DNA from 2 places in the Pseudoalteromonas sp. SG43-6 genome. Region 2 is predicted to be linked to the other one. Evidence: predicted binding sites of a transcription regulator. Region 2 holds the regulator's gene; the other holds the start of a gene.
What was found. Region 2 encodes ArgR, which controls arginine synthesis, uptake and breakdown. Its sites were predicted from a motif close to ANTGAATANNTATTCANT; they were not measured.
Positions count from the first base shown of each region.

Region 1: H5201_RS04650 (OadG family protein) is a predicted target of ArgR. The motif match lies at 1,437-1,454, and genes of this name have one in related genera.

Region 1 is NZ_JACJEZ010000007.1:47,627-51,055, reverse strand. It holds gene oadA (sodium-extruding oxaloacetate decarboxylase subunit alpha) at 1-1,123, opposite strand, end outside; gene H5201_RS04650 (OadG family protein) at 1,134-1,382, opposite strand; gene H5201_RS04645 (DUF1328 family protein) at 1,901-2,074, shown strand; gene H5201_RS04640 (hypothetical protein) at 2,129-2,320, shown strand; gene H5201_RS04635 (TonB-dependent receptor domain-containing protein) at 2,578-3,429, shown strand, end outside.
Region 2 is NZ_JACJEZ010000005.1:28,374-31,802, reverse strand. It holds gene H5201_RS03090 (Dyp-type peroxidase) at 483-1,382, shown strand; gene argR (transcriptional regulator ArgR) at 1,402-1,869, opposite strand; gene mdh (malate dehydrogenase) at 2,094-3,029, shown strand; gene ispB (octaprenyl diphosphate synthase) at 3,110-3,429, opposite strand, start outside.

The sequences.
Region 1 (3,429 bases), on a different contig from region 2:
CGCCATACTCACCTTTTAGCACTCCGGCAGTTTCTTTGGTGATAGTTTTATAACGCTCGCCCGTCAATACGTTTAATACTGCTTGTGTACCAACAATTTGTGATGTTGGTGTAACTAACGGTAAATAACCTAAGTCTTCACGTACACGTGGGATCTCAAGTAATACTTCATTCAATTTATCCGCAGCACCTTGCTCTTTAAGCTGGTTTTCCATATTAGTTAACATGCCACCAGGCACTTGCGCTAATAAAATACGGCCATCAACACCTTTTAAGCTGCCTTCAAACGCGGCATATTTTTTACGAACATCACGGAAATAAGCAGCAATCTCTTCGAGTTGATTTAAATCCAGCTCAGTATCACGTTCAGTACCTTCAACAATCGATACAATCGTTTCAGTTGCGCTGTGCCCGTAAGTCATACTCATTGATGAAATTGCGGTATCAAGCATATCAATACCAGCATCAATCGCTTTTTGGTAAGTAGCAGTACTTAAACCTGTTGTGGCATGACACTGCATTGCAATTGGGATAGAGACTGTTTCTTTTAACGCTTTGATTAACTCTTCTGCATCGTATGGTTTAAGCAAACCGGCCATGTCTTTAATACAAATTGAATGACAGCCTAACTCTTCAAGCTGCTTGGCAAGCGTTAACCACATATCAAGTGTATGAACCGGGCTTACTGTGTACGAAATTGTACCTTGTGCATGTGCGCCAACTTTAATTGCAGCTTTAATAGCCGTTTCAAGATTACGAACATCGTTCATCGCATCAAAAATACGAAACACATCAACACCATTTTTGTGCGCTCGCTCTACAAATTTTTCAACAACATCATCGGCATAATGACGATAGCCTAAAAGGTTTTGACCACGTAATAACATTTGCTGTTTAGTATTTGGCATAGCTTTTTTAAGAGCACGAATACGCTCCCAAGGATCTTCACCCAAATAACGAATGCATGAATCAAAAGTAGCCCCACCCCATGATTCGATCGACCAATAACCTGCATCATCTAATTTTTGTGCAATCGGTAGCATGTCATCCAAACGCATACGCGTTGCTAATAATGATTGATGCGCGTCCCTAAGTACTAATTCTGTTAATTTTAATTTAGCCACAAGTCACTCCTTATAGTTTTTGTTTATTTTTGTATTGAGCTATGGCTGCACTTATCGCAGCGATGTGTTCACTTGATACACCTGATGCTTTGATTGACGGTGTACGCGTTGGCGTTGTTGCAACCGGCTGTTCAAAACGACTCGCTAATTTAGACATAATGGTAATTGCTGAAATCAACAACGAAAGAAAAACGAAAACGCCCACCATCCCGGTGATCATTAAGTTTGCTGCTGTAGCAAGTAACTGACCTATATCCATCCTGCTCCCCCCTGATTATTTCCACCCAGCCCCGCTAGGTAAAAAATCACTTTATTTAAATAATTATGCAACAATCATAACAAAGAAAAAGACCAAGTCCAACACTTTGTAAATTGGTAAAACCAATTAATACAAAGCTAACATATGCTCAGCAAAGTTAACACTCTACATTTTGCTATAATTTCATAGGATATAGATGATAAAAATACTGAATATAGCTATAACTTATAAGTAAAAGCTTATCCGCAGCTGGAAAACCTACCGACTGAACGACTGAACAACCGCTTGATTAAATACAAAATGGCTCAAAAATGAAATTGGTCTTACCAAAAAACGACTTAAATATTGATTTTTAGAGCGTCGAGTATAAGTTACAGATAAAGCTGTAAATAATTCCCACCTAATTTATGAAGAGAAATGAAATAAACCCCTATAACATTGATAATAAAGGATTTAAATACATGGCATGTAACTAGCATTATTTACTCTGAACAAATTTACAAACCAAGGAGACGACAATGTTACGCTGGACAATTACATTTCTAGTTATTGCACTTATTGCTGCAGTGTTAGGTTTTGGTGGTATCGCAGGTGCCGCAGCAGGAATTGCTAAGATTATCTTTTTTATCTTTATTGTATTGTTAGTTATTTCACTCGTTTCAGGTGCATTGCGCGGCAATGTCCCTAAGTGATAACAATTTATTTTAAATAACAACACATTTATTATTTTTACAAGGAATTACATTATGAAATCGACAACTATTAAAACCGCTGTGATCGCTTTATTCGCTAGTTTTTTTATCATGGGTTGTGAAGACAATCATGCAGAAGAGGCCGGTGAGCGCATCGATGAAGCTGTTACCGACGTACAAAACAAAGTAGAAGACGCCTGTGAAGAAGTAAAAGAAGGCGTTAACGCTAAAGAGACTAACTGTTAATAAATATATTCAAGATTAAAAAGCGGCTTCCGAAGCCGCTTTTTTATTTAAGCTACTGTTTAAAAACAATCTTTTTATCTACCCTGCCGTATTTCATTCGTTTTACATTTCAAACTTTTCAAAATTTTATATTTTGACGCTTTAAATTATTTGTATGTCCCAACTTAATGACTATCTTTAAAAAGCTAAGAGGAAGCATCTGCAATGTGCTTCCTGTTGTATTTAGCCTAATTATTATAAATATTTGGGAGATTACAATGTTAAAAAGTAGAATTTCATCTGCAGTGAAATATGCACTTAGTGCAGGGGTTGTCTCAACCGCACTCATCTATTCACCACTTTCCACAGCACAAGAAACTGAAGTCGACAAAGACGTCGAAGTTATTTCTGTTACAGGTAGCCGTATTCGCCAACCAGGAGCTGTTTCCGCTAGTCCTATCATTTCCATTGGAGAAAAAGAACTTGGTTTTCAACAAGAACCTGAAGTTGAACAAATATTAAGAAACTTACCAGCAACAGTACCTGGTGATGGTAGTAACGTTAATAATGGTTCTGGCGGTGCAGCTACAATAAACTTACGCGGTCTTGGTGCTCAACGCTCATTAGTATTAATGAATGGCCGTCGTATGATCCCATATAACTATAATGGTGCCGTAGATAGTTCAACCATCCCCAGTGCATTAATTGAACGAATTGATATTGTTACCGGTGGAGCATCTGCCGTTTATGGTTCTGATGCAATAGCGGGCGCTGTCAACATAGTGCTAAAAGATGATTTCCAAGGGGTGGTTTTTGACGCCAAACATTCAGAAACTGGCGATGGTGACGGTGATAAAGACAGCTTCAGTATTACTCTGGGTTCTAATCTTGAAGATGACAAAGGTAATGTAGTGTTATCGCTAGGTTGGACACAACGAGATCAAATTTTATTAGGTGATAGACCATTAGGCCTGCTAGGAATTGAAACTAAAACGGGTGCTAACTATGAACAATTCTTAAATGGCGAGCCGCCAATCCCAGCTCCTGATGCATGTAGTGGTCCAAACTCCGTCGAAAGTGGTGGATCTACCACCGCTTTTCCTACTCGATTTACAATTGTTGGTGCTGGC
Region 2 (3,429 bases):
TTGTGGGGAAATTGCTCAACAAGACACGTTTGAGCCGCTATTTAGCGCTTCAAGCTCAAAGGTAGTTGCAGAATTTCTTGGTCAGGGCATATACTTAGGTGCAGATGTATTAACAGCAACTGAATATAGTAATGCTTACGGGGGCTGAGTCATTAGTTACTTATCGTCGAGTAAAGCAAGTTGGGTAACTTTATGTTCGCCCATACCATCTTGAGTTAATACCTTTTCAATCACAAGGCTGTAGTGCAAATACGGTGACTATTTTAAATCATCGTTTTGTTGTTCTGCATTTTGTGTATAAGGTTATGCTCGATGGACAATAAATTGAAGTTGCTGCTTAGTTGGGCCAATCATTTTAGCAAATGAGTAGGTGACAATAAAAATAACACCACACACGGTTAACTTTTTCGCAGATTAAGTGTTTTAGTATTTTTAATTTCATTAAAAACGCCGTGTATGAGACTTTGAGTTAAGGAAATACCATGGCGCAAGCGCAATCTGGAATTTGTGCTGAAGCAAACTTGCACGGTTTACATTTGTTTTTTAATGTATTTGATGGCCACGATGAGTCATTACGCAAAAAATTAAAATACGTTAGCGCTATCCAAGATGAGTTTTCAGATCAGTTTTCTGAATCGATGCTCTCCAGCCTAGTTGCTGTGGGGGCACAGTACTGGCCGCACATTCTGCCTGAATTTCTGCCTAGTGAATTACAGAGCTTTCCTAATATTACTCATAATGATCATATTATGGGGGCTCAGCCTTTTGATTTATTTGTCCAAATTCGTTCCGATAGGGAAGATGTAAACCATTTATTTGCTTTGCAAATTCTCAAGTTATTTGCCCCCGATGTTGAATTGGTTGAGCAAGTGCGAAACTTTCGATTTTTAGATGGTCGCGATTTTAACGGTTTTATACTCGGTGGTGACACTCCTCATGGTCGCCAAAAGCGCATCACAGCGTTAATCAATAACCCCAACCATTTTGAAGATCAAGGCAGTTACGTACATATACAGCGCTATAAGCATGATTTAAGTGTGTGGCAAAACCTACCACTGAGTGAGCAAGAACAAATAATGGGACGCACTCGCTTAGATAATACCTTGATTATGCCAGCGACTGAAAATAGTCATGCTGTACGCACTGAGTTAAAAGATGAGCAAGGGCAACCACTGCAATTAAATCAAAACATGCCTTATGGTGACGTTTACGAACAGGGTATATTAGCGATTAGTTATGCAGCACAGGGAAATGCATTTGAGCAAGTATTACGAAGTCGATTAGGTGATGGCGATTGCTACGATCATTGGCTTGATTTTACTCAAGCCGATATGGGGTCTGCGTTTTTTGCCCCATCAATTAACTTTTTAAAGCAGCTGTAAAAAGTTTGAATCGGTAGACTTATACCGTATCAAATAAAATACGCACGCGTTCAAGAGTTACATCAATTTCAGATACTTTAGCTGGAGCGATAAAAATAGTATCGTCACCAGCAATGGTGCCTAGTACGCCATCTGCTTTACCTAATGAATCTAATAGTCGAGCAATTAATTGTGCAGCTCCTGGGCTGGTTCGAATAATGATCATCATTTCGTTATGCATTATATCAATCACTAACTGACGTAATGGGCTTTTCGCTGTAGGTACGCCCATTTCAGCAGGCAAACAATAGACCATTTCTTGTTTGGCATTACGAGTGCGTACCGCGCCAAACTTGCTTAACATCCGCGACACCTTACTTTGACTAATATTATCAAAGCCTTGCTCTTTTAGGGCGTCAACAATCTCACCTTGTGAACCAAAGTTTTCTTCTTTTAAAAGTGCCTTAAAGGCCTTTACTAATGCTTCTTGTTTATCTTGTGGTTGCATATTATAGGTTCTTATTCATAAGTGATGCGCTAATTGTACACAATATTGCATACTTATGCAGTAGTTGTTTGCTTTTGCGATGGATTTTAGTGCTGTAAACCAGCAAGTTTACAACTATGGTCTAAATTATATGTGAAATAAGCAGGATAAATTTGTCTTTAGTCGTTAATTTCATTATCTTTAGAGCCACAAATATTTCCTACCTCAAATTACGGAGAATTCCAATGAAAGTTGCTGTATTAGGTGCTGCTGGCGGTATCGGCCAAGCGTTGTCTTTATTATTAAAAACAGGCTTACCAGCTGGTTCTGAATTATCACTTTATGATGTTGCTCCAGTTGTTCCTGGTGTTGCTGTTGATCTTTCTCATATCCCAACAGACGTTAAAGTTGCAGGCTTTGGTGTTGATGCACTAGATCAAGCGTTAACTGGTTGTGATATCGTTCTTATCCCTGCTGGTATGCCACGTAAGCCTGGTATGGACCGCGCTGATTTATTTAATGTTAATGCTGGTATTATTAAAACATTAGCAGAAGGTATTGTTGCTAACTGTCCAAAAGCATTAGTGGGTATTATCACTAACCCAGTAAATGGCACAGTGCCAATTGTTGCGGAAGTATTCAAAAAAGCAGGTACTTACGACGCGAAACGTGTTTTCGGTATTACCACTCTTGATGTGATCCGTTCAGAAGCATTTGTAGCTGAGCTTAAAGGTGTTGACGTTGCAACTGTGAAAGTACCAGTAATTGGTGGTCACTCAGGCACAACAATCCTTCCGTTACTATCTCAAGTTGAAGGCGTTACTTTCACTGATGAAGAAGTTGCTGCGCTTACTCCACGTATCCAAAATGCAGGTACTGAAGTAGTAAATGCAAAAGCTGGCGGTGGTTCTGCAACATTATCAATGGGCGCTGCTGCTGCACGTTTTTGTATGTCTTTAGTTAAAGGCTTACAAGGTGAAGACGTTGTAGATTACGCTTACGTTGCTGTTGAAAATGGCGATGCTGCATACTTTGCACACCCAGTACGTTTAGGTAAAAACGGCGTAGAAGAAATTCTTTCTTACGGTGAACTAAGCGCATTTGAAGAGCAAGCTAAAAACGACATGCTTGATACGCTGAAAAAAGACATCCAAGAAGGTGTTGATTTCATCAACGCTTAATTGCTAAGACGATTGATACAAAAAAGCCTGCATTTGCAGGCTTTTTTATGCTCGAAGGATTTTTATACATTAGGTATTTATTAGTGATTACGATCAACGGCAATACGAGCCAAGCTAACGAGTGCTTCTTTATACGGTGATTCATCTAATACAGATAAACACGCAATCGCTTTATCAGCTTCTTCGTTGGCTTTATTCATCGTAAACTCAAGTGCTTTGGTTTCATTGAGGGCACTTAGAATAGCTTCTAAGTGGTCCATACCATTACTGTGCTCAATGGCATCACGGATCAACTGTACTTGCTCAGCATTACCGTGGCGCATAGCATAAAGTAGTGGCAGGGTAGGTTTGCCTTCGGCCAGATCATCACCGATGTTTTTACCTAACTGCTCAGCATCAG